Regions from separate parts of the Natronincola ferrireducens genome, predicted to be linked through region 3. Evidence: riboswitches for the same ligand, from Rfam matches in the RefSeq annotation. Region 3 holds a riboswitch; each other region holds the start of a gene.
The links. A riboswitch is a leader RNA that binds a small molecule or an ion and turns the genes downstream of it on or off. The one in region 3 is predicted to bind glycine.
Positions count from the first base shown of each region.

Region 1: it holds a riboswitch for glycine, as region 3 does, so the genes downstream of both, BLS22_RS03795 (alanine/glycine:cation symporter family protein) here and BLS22_RS08850 (GrdX family protein) in region 3, are expected to answer to the same signal.
Region 2: it holds a riboswitch for glycine, as region 3 does, so the genes downstream of both, BLS22_RS10035 (ACT domain-containing protein) here and BLS22_RS08850 (GrdX family protein) in region 3, are expected to answer to the same signal.

Region 1 is NZ_FNFP01000001.1:834,123-838,633, forward strand. Features, by position in the region: gene nhaC (Na+/H+ antiporter NhaC) at 1-1,123, opposite strand, end outside; gene BLS22_RS03795 (alanine/glycine:cation symporter family protein) at 1,560-2,930, opposite strand; glycine riboswitch at 3,183-3,273, opposite strand; gene BLS22_RS03800 (L,D-transpeptidase family protein) at 3,501-4,511, shown strand, end outside.
Region 2 is NZ_FNFP01000004.1:38,504-43,014, forward strand. Features, by position in the region: gene BLS22_RS10025 (ATP-dependent Clp protease ATP-binding subunit) at 1-708, shown strand, start outside; gene BLS22_RS10030 (PFL family protein) at 754-2,118, opposite strand; gene BLS22_RS10035 (ACT domain-containing protein) at 2,134-2,403, opposite strand; glycine riboswitch at 2,564-2,653, opposite strand; gene BLS22_RS10040 (FAD-dependent oxidoreductase) at 2,819-4,330, opposite strand.
Region 3 is NZ_FNFP01000003.1:107,116-111,626, reverse strand. Features, by position in the region: gene BLS22_RS08865 (glycine/sarcosine/betaine reductase component B subunit) at 1-1,272, opposite strand, end outside; gene trxA (thioredoxin TrxA) at 1,350-1,667, opposite strand; gene trxB (thioredoxin-disulfide reductase) at 1,695-2,642, opposite strand; gene BLS22_RS08850 (GrdX family protein) at 2,722-3,102, opposite strand; glycine riboswitch at 3,259-3,336, opposite strand; glycine riboswitch at 3,340-3,441, opposite strand; gene BLS22_RS08845 (DegV family protein) at 3,559-4,404, opposite strand.

The sequences.
Region 1 (4,511 bases), on a different contig from region 3:
GTAATTGAGCCCCAGTAGCAAAACCCACCGCCAAACCACTTAAAACTGTTACTAATATTAATTCTCCATTTGTTTTTACCTTTTTCATGATAAAGTCAAGAATAGAATCTAAGGCTCCGATTTTTTCTAATATTCCCCCTAAAGATGTTGCGATAGTAAGAAGTATGACAACCTCACCCATAGAAGTTATCCCACCTCTAGTCAATAAATTGTCAACTATGCTTACTTCTGTTTGACTCTTAAAACCAGATGTCACGCTTTTAAGTACAGTAGCAATATCTGCTCCTTGAAAAACTATGGCTGCCAAACCACCTAACAAAGCAATGATTACAAGGGAAGGTATTGCTGGATATTGTTTTATAGATAAAAATATAGTAATAATAGGTATTAAAAGTAACAAAGGAGTAATGGTAAATGATGATTGAAGTCCACTTAAAATGGTTTCAATGGTTCCTAAATCCATTACAGCTTGGGATGCAAATTTTAACCCTACAAAATAATATCCAACAACGGCTATAACAAAAGCCGGTATTCCTGTGAACATCAAATACTTAATAACATCAAATAATTGACAACCAGCCATTGCTGAAGATAAGTTGGTTGTATCGGAAAGGGGTGATATACTATCTCCAAAGTAAGCTCCTGAAATAATGGCACCAGCTAGTAATGGTGCAGGGAAACCCATCCCTAAACCTGTAACCATCAAGGATAAACCAATTGTTGCTATGGATGTAAAGGATGTTCCTGTGGCAGTAGCAATCATGGCAGTTACAATGGCTACTGCTGGAATAAAAATTTGAGGACTAATCATTTTTAAACTATAGTATATAAGGGTTGGTATCACTCCTCCTGCAATCCAAGATCCAATAATAGCTCCTACAACAAGCATAATAAACAACGCTGGCAAAGCTCTTGAGACACCTTGAACCAAACTAGATTGAAGTTCTTCCCACCCATAGCCCATATACATACCTAGTATAACTGCTACAGTTATACTTCCTATGATGGGGGTGACCATACCTACCTTCCATTTCATTACCGACATTAACCCCAAGAACATTACAGTGATAATGGGTAAAAATGCTTGCCAAACCTTTATTGCCTTCTTTTCTTTCATCTTCATCTCCTCAACCTTCTTTTATTTTTAAAATTTATTTAATAAAAACAAAAAACCACGCAGAATGTGTATCTACCTGGTTTAAAAGCTTCTTATTAAAAATAAAACCACGTAGCGACAGTCTACGTGGTTTTGTGCATTACTAATATTACCATCATAGACGCAAACCGTATATTAAAATACTTGGCTGGTTTGCATCTATGATTTTTTTCATTTCAGCAAACCCTATCTATAATAGTAATAATAATTTGTATTTGTATTTGTTTTATCGATTATGATTATCATAACAAGGTCCCCCTAGTAAATGTTATTTTGTATTTTATCATAGCCATTAAAGAAATACAAGTTACTTTTATCTAAAAAAATTAAATTTTTCCTAAATTACCTAAATAGATGGGCTTGAGGTTTTGAAAAAGAATTAAACAAAACAATAATTAACTAATTAGTTATGCTGATGTTCAGAAATGTCATTATGGTTGAAGTTTTCCTCGTAGTCCTTAGTGGTATTGACTACAAAGGAGAACAGTCCTAACAAAGCTATTAAGTTAGGAATAACCATTAAACCATTGAAGGTATCAGCCAGTTCCCATACGATTTCCACCCGCATTGCAGTACCCATAATAATAAATAATAGTACTAGAATTCTATAAAATTTAATTCCTTTTTTACCAAAAAGAAATTTAATATTTGATTCTCCAAAGTAATACCAACCTATAATAGTAGACAAGGCAAAGAAGAATAAACATATGGCTACAAAGGTACTTCCAAATCCACCAAAGCCCCTAATAAAGCCTTCTTGAGTTAATTGTGCCCCTATAAGACCTGAGGAAAAGGCACCTGTTGTCAAAATAACTAGAGCAGTTAATGTACATACAATTCCTGTATCAATCACTACACCCATGATAGCAACTAATCCCTGTTGAGCCGGATGCTTAACCTTTGCTACAGCATGGGCATGGGGAGTAGAACCCATCCCCGCCTCGTTGGAGAAAAGACCCCTAGCGATACCATAACGGAAGGCTTCCTTTACAGAGGCACCAATGATTCCACCAGTGGCAGCCATAGGATTGAAGGCACCATAAATAATCATTTTAAAGGCAGGTAAAATTTGATTGTAATTAATGAAAACAATTACCAAGCTACCTAAAACATATAATCCCGCCATTATAGGTACAATCTTTTCTGTAAAGGAGGCAATTCTACTAATTCCTCCAATGACAATTAGACCTACTAAACCTGCTACAACAATCCCAGTAACTACTTTAGGAATATTAAAAGCAACATGGACTGCTTCAGAAATAGAGTTGGATTGAACCATATTCCCCATAAATCCTAAGGCTAATACAATAGCAACAGCAAAAAATCCTGCTAGAAATTTACTTCCTAGTCCCTTTTTAATATAGTAGGCTGGACCACCTGTTATTTCTCCATCCACCCTTTCTGTATGCAATTGAGCTAGTACTGCTTCTGCAAAGATAGTTCCCATTCCTAAGAAGCCACTTATCCACATCCAGAAAATAGCACCGGGTCCTCCTGCAGCAATGGCTGTGGCAACCCCTGCTAGGTTTCCAGTACCCACTTGGGCGGCGATGGCTGTGGTTAGGGCTTGGAATGAGGACATTCCATCTTCATCTGCTTTATCTATTTTCTTAAAGATGCCTCCGAAGGTTTCCCTCCAGATATACTTAAATTTTCTAATTTGTATAAAACGTAGCTTAAGGGTAAATAGAAGACCTGTACCCAATAAGAAGAACAACATAATAGGACCCCATAAAATACTGTTGATTTTAGATATGATTGTTATTAAGTTCATGTGATAACCTCCGTAATAATTATTTTGTCTGATAATCTCAAATAAATTTCAAATATAATGTAGCATTGTAGTCATACTAATAGATCCTTTGATTCCTCACCTCTCCCCTTAAGAATAATAGATATTTGGAGACATTCAAAAAAAGAAAAGAGACTAAAGAATAAACTTAGTCTCTGGAAATCAAGATTTTTCAAGTAGCAAAATTAGCCTGTTAACAAAAAAACGTCAACAGCAATAGTATTATGACTACATGATAAATCCCCTGTCCTTTTACCTGAGAGTTTCACCTGAAAATCAGGCTTTCCCCTTCGGTGCTCGTTTGAGTCTCTCCAGAGGTTCGTCCAATAACGGTCTATATAAAATCCTATATATTCCATTATCTTCATCCGATATTTATAAAATTGTGTTTTATGAATAATCATAATTTTAACATGAATCCCTATTAGAAATCAAGCTTAACTTTAAAAGGGATTTAAACTATAACCTATAATGTGGAAAGTACATAATAGTGAAATTATTTGAACAAAATATATAGTAAAGTAAATAATAAAACTTAGATTGGGGATGTTTATGTATAGAAAAATTATTCTAATATTAATGCTGGCAATAATGATTACAATGTCAAGCTGTGGACAACGAAGAAATGTTCCCCCTGATGGGGAACCCCCTCAAGGACAGCAACCAGGTTCCTCAGCAGAGGAACCCAAGGAGGACAAACTAGCCAAATCCGACAGGGAAGCTGTGGAGGAGAATATAAATGGTTTCAACATTGAAGATGACTTGAGGATTACCCAAATCACACAGGGTAAGGAAGAAAACAGAGTATCTTACCTTAGTCAGCAACAGAAAATGAAGCTATTAAACAATATCGGCTCCAAAAACATGAATACTGTATTAGAGGAATATAACACTATTCTTCCTGAAGGAATCAATGATGCAGTACAGTATTTTGAGTATGATATGGCCTTTGACTATTTTCTTATAACAGCAGAGGAGGGTGCTAAAATCCGAGAAAATCCAATTCCAGATGCCACTGTTGTTACTCAGGTGGCGAACCTGGATAAGGTGTCATTACTCCAGAGGGTTGAAGGTGAGGCGTTGGAGGATTCCGCCATATGGTATAGGGTAGCACTTAAAGATAATAATGAAATAAAAGAGGGTTATCTCCATGCAACAGTAGGTACCCCTAGGAATTTTCGTTTTGAAAGGATGCAGGATGCTGTAAATCAACTAAGGCAACAATTGGCCGATGGGGAGTTACACTTTATCAGTAACTATAAATTTCAAAATGGTGCACCTCCTCAAAAGGGGGATGTGGCAGTAGATGAGTATGGCTATCGGTTTTACCACAGTGCCCCTGCATATGAAGAGGCAGATACAAATAGTAATTTTCGATATATACCCGATGGTATATTGGTACGGATATTAGATGAAACCGATGATTTTTATCATGTCAACGTTCCGACTTTTGAGGGAGATTTTTACGTACCTAAGCAGTACATTGATCCAAATGTCACATTAAGTCAGTTAAACCATGTGGTTGTAGTAGACAGAAATCACCAAAACCAAGCTTCCTTTGAG
Region 2 (4,511 bases), on a different contig from region 3:
GAAGCTTTGATTCGTTTAGATATGTCAGAATATATGGAAAAGCATACGACATCAAAACTGATCGGAGCACCTCCTGGATATATAGGCTATGATCAAGGGGGACAGCTGACAGAAAAAATAAGACGGAAGCCCTATTCTGTTATCCTAATGGATGAAATGGAGAAGGCCCATCCAGATGTTTTTAACCTATTACTTCAAATTCTAGAGGACGGAAGACTTACAGACAGTGAGGGAAGAACCGTTTACTTTGAAAATGCTGTAATTGTTATGACCTCCAACATAGGAACCCAGTTGAAGTCTAGCGGTATGGGATTTGGCAGGAATAACTATGATGCTATGGAGGAACGGGTGAAAGAAGCTTTAAAGGAAGCTTTTCGTCCTGAGTTTTTAAATAGGATAGATGAGACCATTGTGTTTACTAACCTCACTAGGGAAGAACGTTGGGAGATTATAGATCTAATGCTACAGGAGGTTATAGAAGAGGTTGAAGAAAAGGATATGACCCTGGAGGTAGACCAAGAGGTTAAGGCCTTTATTTTGGAGAAGGGGTATGATGAAAGGTATGGAGCAAGGCCATTGAGAAGAACGATTCAAAGACATATTGAAGATGAAATCGCAGAAGCCTATCTTAGAGGTGAATTGAGGGAAGGAAATCATATTAAAGTACAGTTAAAGAAGGATCATGTTGTATTGGATATAACAGGGTAAAAGTAGGCAGCCATAGGAAAACACCTTACTATGGCTGCTTTTCATTTAGTTTTTGAAGCTATGGACAGGGGCAGGAATTCTTCCTCCACGGCTGATAAAATCAGCACTTGAAAATTTACTAACCGCCATAAGAGGGGCCATTCCCAGTAGTCCCCCAAATTCAGCTGAATCTCCTAAGGATTTTCCGTAAACAGGTATAATCCTAACGCCAGTTGTTTTATTGTTGATGACACCAATAGCTGCTTCATCTGCAATGATGGCGGATATGGTAGACTCAGGAGTATCCCCGGGTATAGCCACCATATCCAATCCTACAGAGCAAACACAGGTCATAGCCTCTAATTTATCTAAGCTTAATGAACCCTTTTCCACTGCTTCAATCATTCCCTCGTCTTCACTTACGGGAATAAAGGCTCCACTTAACCCTCCTACATGGGAAGAGGCCATAATACCACCTTTCTTTACTGCGTCATTCAATAGGGCCAAGGCAGCAGTTGTACCATGGCAACCACAGCTTTCTAAACCCATTTCCTCCAAAATCCTTGCTACACTATCCCCTATAGCAGGGGTGGGAGCGAGGGATAAATCCACGATACCAAAAGGCACCCCAAGTCTAGAAGAGGCCTCATGAGCCACCAGCTGACCAGCTCGTGTTATTTTAAAGGCTGTTTTTTTAATGGTTTCTGCCATTACATCAAAGCTTTCTCCTTTAATATTTTCAAGAGCACATTTTACTACACCAGGACCACTAATACCGACATTAATAATGGATTCAGCTTCTCCTACCCCATGGAAGGCTCCTGCCATAAAGGGGTTATCCTCAACTGCATTGGCAAAGACCACTAACTTAGCACAGCCTATACTATCCCGTTCCCTTGTAAGATAAGCAGTTTCCTTAATAATCCTACCCATATCCCTAACAGCATCCATGTTGATCCCAGATTTTGTACAAGCAACATTAATGGAAGAGCAGACTTTTTCAGTTGTAGCTAAGGCTTCTGGGATAGAGCTTATGAGGATTTTGTCACCTTTAGAATAACCCTTCTGAACCAAAGCAGAGAATCCCCCAATAAAGTTAATGCCTACAGTGGATGCAGCTTTATCTAAGGTTTTAGCAAATTCTACATAGCTTTTATCTTCACTGGCTTGGGCTATAAGGGCTATGGGGGTGACAGAAATTCTTTTGTTGATAATGGGAATACCATATTCTGTTTCAATTTCTTCCCCAACCTTTACCAAATTTTCGGCTAATCTTGTGATTTTATCATAAATCTTTTTTCTAGCATTTTTTCCAGAGGAATCACAGCAGTCTAAAAGCGAAATTCCCATAGTAATGGTTCTTATATCTAGTTTTTCTTTTTCAATCATGCTTATGGTTTCCATGATATTTTGAAAGTTGATCATTGTCATCATCTCCTAACGTTATTAGATACTGTGCATCGTATTAAATAGATCTTCATGTTGAATTTTTATGGAAACCCCTATTTCTTTACCAGCCATGACAAGCTCTTCCTTTAGCTGTTTAAAGTCTGTCGTTAGCTCCTTAAGATCTACAAGCATCACCATAGCAAAATAATCCTGTAGTAGGGTTTGATTAATGTCTAAAACATTTACCCTATTCTTTTTCAATATCGTAGTCACACCATGAATAATGCCAATTTTGTCATCACCTATTACACTAATAAATGCTTTCATTGTCCATCTCTCCCTTGTAAGAATAATATAGCTGGAGACATTCAAAAAAAGAAAAGAGACTAAATAATAAACTTAGTCTCTGGAAATCAAGATTTTTCAAGTAGGAAAAAACTATCGTATTAATAAAAAATCCTTAATAACAATAGAATTATAACTATATGAGAAATCCCCTGTCCTTTTACCTGAGAGTTTCACCTGAAACCAGGCTTTCCCCTTCGGTGCTCCTTTGAGTCTCTCCAGAGGCTCGTCCAATAACGGTTTACAATAGAATGTATTCCACTATCTTCATTCGATTTTTATGGAATTGTGTTTTATGAATAATCATCATTTTAACATGAATACTTATCAGAAATCAATAAAAAATTTTAAAAATTTTCAAAAGAATTAAAAGAATATAAAATAAATTATAGTAAAATCAATGAAGTTTTTTTAAAGGCTTTAAGGCAGGTCCTTCCACAATATCACCTTCAATGGAAAATCTAGAACCATGACAAGGACAGTCCCAAGTTTTTTCAGCATCATTCCAATTAACCTCACAGCCTAGATGGGTACAGGTGGTATCTACTAGGTGTAGCTGACCCTTTTCATCACGATAGGCACCTACCCGGTGTCCTTCTACTTCTATCACTTTACCTTCATTGTTTTTCAATTTCCCCTCGAAGGAAGGGGTAAAGATTTTGCCACCAATAAAATTCATAGCAACATCAGCATTTTCCTTTACAAAGCTGGGGACAGAGGCTGTTGGCGTGAACCGAGAAGGATTATAAAGGGAGTTCCATGGATTATCCTTCTTTAAAATGAGATCTCTGAAGATTATAGCGGCTACAGTACTAGTAGTCATTCCCCATTTACCAAAACCAGTAGCTACATAAATATTAGGTGTAGATGAGGATAACTGACCGATATAGGGGATACCATCCATCGTATAACCATCCTGGGCAGACCAGCGATAAAGTATATCCTCCACTGGAAAGGTTTCATGGGCAAACTTTGCTAAATTTCTATAATGTTCTAGAGTGCTTTTACCATGTCCTGTTTTGTGATGTTCTCCTCCTACTAAAATTAGTTCACTATCCTCCAACCTTTGGGCCCGAAGGGAGCGGGTGGGCTGTTCAGCGTTAATATACATTCCCCCAGGAAACTTCTCTTTCATTTTTACCCCTAGAACATAGGATCTATTAGGATAAACCCTAGAAAAATATAAACCAGGCTTATCATAAAATGGATAATGGGATGCCACAATGACTTTAGAGGCGGTTACTTTTCTACCTCCTGCTGTAATCACAATAGGACAATTATCCTGTTGAATATCCAAGACCTTTGTATTTTCAAAGATATGACAGCCATCTCCAGGAATCTCCTTTGCCAGAGCAAGTAGATACTTACGGGGGTGAAATTGAGCTTGACCATCAAATCGGACAGCAGCCTTGACTGGAAAAGGCAGGGGTATTTCTTCTACATATTCTGCCTTTATTCCTAAGGAGGCTGCAGTTTTTGTCTCATCAATAATTTGTTGTACATAATCATGGGATTGCGTATAGATATAGGCTGATTGCCAACTAAAGTCACAATCAATATTTTTGTCTTGGATTAATTCCCCCATGATTTGTATAGCAGCTTCATTGGCAGAAGCATATTGTTGAGCTTTTTCCTGACCCAACTGTCTTTTTATCTTGTCATAAATTAAACTGTGCTGAGAGGTGATTTTAGCAGTGGTATGTCCCGTAGTTCCCTGTAGAATACCGTCTGCTTCTAATATAGCTATCTTCAAGCCCTCTTGTTTTAAAAAAAATCCAGTAGTAATTCCTACCATTCCCCCACCGACAATGGCAACGTCTACTGTGATATCCTCCTGCAATGGGGAGTAGCTTGGTTTTTCCCTAGAGGAAAGCCAATAGGATTGAGGGTTTATATGTTGAATGTCCATTTTTACATCCTCCTAATCTTTTAAAATATGATATAATCATATTTTACAGGGTTTAAAAGGAAATATACTAAGATTGGAAATGTTTTTTAAACAAATGAAGCTTAGCCAAATATCTAGGCTCGTTTGAGGGATTTTACCTAGGGAGCATAGAAAAAAAATGAGTTTTATGATATATTTATTT
Region 3 (4,511 bases):
TGTGAGATTTCCAAAGCCTGTCTCATTTGTAGCACCTGTGATTGCTTGTATTTCTACTTCGATACTACCATCAGGTCTTAAGCTTCCATCAAAACCTCCAGCAATAACATTAGTATATTGTGTAGTACCAATGATTTTCTTCATTGGAGGTAAAACAATGGTTTCATTAGCATTCCCATTGGTTACAACTGCATCCGCCTTTGGATCAGCATCTGCTAAGGATTGAGATGCACCATCCCTACCTGCATATTCATCTGTAACAATAACAGTTTTAATGCCTTCATTTTCAATTTTTTTACAGTTCATAATTAAGTCAGTATCTGGATTGCCGAAGCCTTCTTGTGAAACAATAACAGCATCTAATCCTAAATACTTACATAACTTAGCTGTCCAGTTTGAAGATCTTTCTTTGTCGGCTAGGTAAACATTTTCATTGGTAATAATAACACCAACAAAGTTGTATTCTTTACCATGTTTTTCATAAAGGTCTTCAATAATTGAGTTGTTTTGATGTACATAAGTTGGGTTTTTATCACAAGCAGATACGCAGTTACCACTAATAATAGCACCATCCATTACTTCTGTTGGATAAAGAATTGTTGGCACAATTTTCTTTGCATCTACTCCATATACATAGGTGTCATGTAATAACCCTTGGGTTTGAAGCATATATACATATCCAACCTTAGGTAGATCAGGATATTTCTGAATAGATTCTAAAAGAGGCTCTGTTTCATAATATTTCATTTCGTCTGGTTCAAGATTTTTAGCAAATTCACCAAGGTATTGAGCAGCCTTTAAACCTATCATTCTTACAGCTGCTTCATGGTCATGTTGCTTAATACCTTCTACAGGATCTGCAACTATAACAACATTGTGAAGTTGAGAAAACGGAGTATACTCTGCTCCTGGTCCTGTCATGTCAATGATTCCTTCTTGGAAACCAACAATTTTCCCAGCGGTAACAACTGCTACATTCTTTAATGCATGTGTACGACCAGTCCCAACAGTGTCTACTTTGCTTATTACTCCAGGGAATATCCCTCCTGGACCCTCCACCTTAACTCTAGGCTCAATTACATCTTTTACAGGTGTAATTCTTACCTCTTCACCTGGATGAGCTAACTCAATTTCTAAACTTTTAATACGCTCATCTCCACCAATGGTGTTTAACATTTCTTCTTTGTTAATGTAGAGAATAGAATTTTCTATCTTAGTTGTGTCACTAAATTGCACATCTTTAATTAATATATTTCCTAACTCTAATCGCACAAACTTCACCTCCCTTTTTTATACAAGGCCTATAGCCTCCCAGCTCGTTCTAGCTATAGGCCAAAACAATTACAGCGTTATATATATTTCTTAATCATCGTCTCTGTATTGGCTTTGTTGGCTTCGTCCTTCGTTACTTCTTCTACCTTTTCTCCACCTTTGTAAATAGCAATAGTTGGAAGGCCTAATACTTTTTGTTTAATAGCCAGTCTTCTAGCTTGGGTTGTATTGAGTTTAACAAATTTAACCTTATCCCCATAAACTCCTTCAAGTTCCTCAATATCGGGCATTAAAGCTTTACAAGGTTCACATCCATCACTCCAAAAATCAACCAGTACAACACCTTCTGCTTCTAGCACTTCTTTATCGAAAGTATCCTTATCAACTGCTAACATCCATCTCACCTCCTTAAAAATAAAGTTTTACTCATGGAAAGTATTTTCAATATATTTTTCTGCTTGGATAGATGCAATAGCACCATCAGCCACAGCAGTTACTACCTGTCTTAAAGACTTTACTCTAATATCTCCAGCGGCAAACACACCAGGTATATTGGTTTTCATATTATCATCGGTTATTAAATACCCTACTTCATCCATATCTAACAAACCTTTAAATAGCTGGGTTTGAGGGATATATCCCACGAATACAAAGATACCAAATGTACCGTCTTCCTCATCAGCATGATACTCTGTAGTTTCCCCAGTTTTCAGGTTTTTGAAAACAACAGATTCTACCAATCCATCCCCTTTAACTTCTGTTATTGTAGTATCCCATATGAAGTCAATTTTAGGATTTTTGAAGGCTTTTTCTTGAATAGATTTTGCAGCCTTTAACGTATCTCTTCTATGTACGATAGTAACCTTTCTTGCAAACTTAGTTAAATGAATGGCTTCTTCAACTGCTGAATCGCCACCCCCCACTACAAATACTTCTAAATCTGTAAAGAAATCTGCGTCACATGTAGCACAATAGGAAACTCCTTTGCCTGTTAACTTCTTTTCACCAGGTACATCTAATAATCTTGGGCTAGCTCCTGAGGCTACAATTACAGCCCTAGCTTGGTAGGTTTCTTTTTCTCCTACAACTACTTTAATTTTATCTTCAAATTTTACTTCTTTAATTGCATCTTTTTTTATTTCTGCTCCAAATTCCTTACATTGCTCCACCATTCTAGCAATTAGAGATGGTCCTGTAGCATTTTCAATAGAACCAGGATAATTTGCTACTTCATTGGTTGTCACGATTTGTCCACCTGTCTTATCCTTTTCTAATATTAAAGTAGACATCTTTCCTCTTGCAGCATACAATCCTGCAGATAATCCTGCTGGACCAGCCCCAATAATGATTACATCATAAATTTTATCCATATTTTTCACTCCTTATGTGTTTTTTACTTATATATTTTATAAATTTTTATAAATAAATTTTATTATTAAAACATTTCTTCTAATACAACATACTTTGTAATCCACTATCTAGCAATCTATAGTCAATCTCACTAAAGTCCTTGAGAATAGCCTGTGACCATTGGGGTGTCTTTTTCATTGTTTGAAACTTTTTCGCTGTTTGAATACTATCCTCAATAATCATGATGGATTCCATATTCATTTTTCCCTTTATGTTAGAAATTAATGCACTTTTATAGGGGGTTTCATTGGGTTTAATGCTCCCCGACAATGGGTGTGTTAACAGTTCATGACCTTTATGTATAAAATCCCTTATTGTGATTAAAACCTCCATATAGGTTCCGTCGATAAAGACTACTTCATAATCGTTGCTATATTTTTGACGAACCTTAGGGTTATTGGTTATTATAATTGGCTTCAAAGTGGGACCTCCATCATTTTTATACTTTTTATGCAACTTTTTTTAGTTTATGTAGATATATTTTTTTCATGTGCAAAAGAACACTTTTTATGGGGTTTAAATGAACAAAACAAAAACAGAGATAATTTATGCCAACGCCCTGTTGTCACAAATGACCTCTGTTGATTTACCTGAGAGATTCTTTCCTTATAAAAAAAGAAATTGCTCCTTCGGTGCTATAATAGCTTTCCAGAGAACTGTCCAAATACGGTCCTTTTGCCTGAGATATTCCCTAAGAAATGGCGAATTTCTTAGCTTCCTCCTTCGGCGCCCTTGTTGGGTCTCTCCCGCATTCTTCATTCAGATATGTTTATTTATATTTTAAATAATTCCATACTTCATAATAAAATTTTCCTATTATATTCATTATAATAATAAACATTTCCACAATCAACAGTTTTTGGTAAATTTTTTAGTTTATTTCTTAGAATAGAAAATAGCCAAAGTTCCTGGACCTGCATGAGTTCCTATGGTACAACCAATCTCAGTGATAATAACTTCTTTCGGATTAAGCTCTTTTTCAACAGTTTCCTTTAATTCATCTGCTTTTACAGGTGTATTAGCATGGGCAATAGCTACAGTTTTCTGTGAAAAATCTCCACCTCGGTTTTTGGCCAGCTCTACCATTTTCCCGATCACCTTTTTGGTGCCCCTTACTTTATCTAATGATTCTACTAGACCATCCTCCACTGTTAAAATAGGTTTGACATTTAAAATAGTGGCTATAGTAGCCTTCATAGGATTTAGCCTGCCCCCCTTTTTTAAGTATTCTAAAGTATCCACAGTAAAGATATGATCGATATTTGATTTCATTTTATCTAGCTTAGTAAGTATTTCTTCCCTAGTCCCACCTTCTATAGCCATTTTGGCAGCTTCATAAACAAAGAATCCTCCCCCAAAGCATAATCCCATTGTATCAAAAACATCTATTTTATCGGTTTCTAATTCTTGCTTTGCTAAAACGGCTGCTTGATGGGTACCACTGGCTTTAGAAGAACCATTGATACAAATGATTTCCTTTCCTGCCTCTAGCACTTCCCTAAACACATTCATAAAGGTATTTGGTGTTACCTGGGATGTTTGGGGAAGTTCCTTTACTTCTGTGAGCTTTTTGTAAAATTCTTCTCCAGTTAAATCTACCCCATCTCTATACTCACCGTCTTCAAAATGAATGGTCAGGGGTATTACAATAATATTATACTTATCAACAAGATATTTAGGAACATCTGTCATACTATCAGTTATAATTTGAATATTATTCATTTTCAACCTCCTTATCTATTACTTCTTTACAAATCAAGTCAAGGGCAATTTATATTGAAATAATATGTTAAGTATTTATTTCAACATAACATACTTTTTTCCTTCTA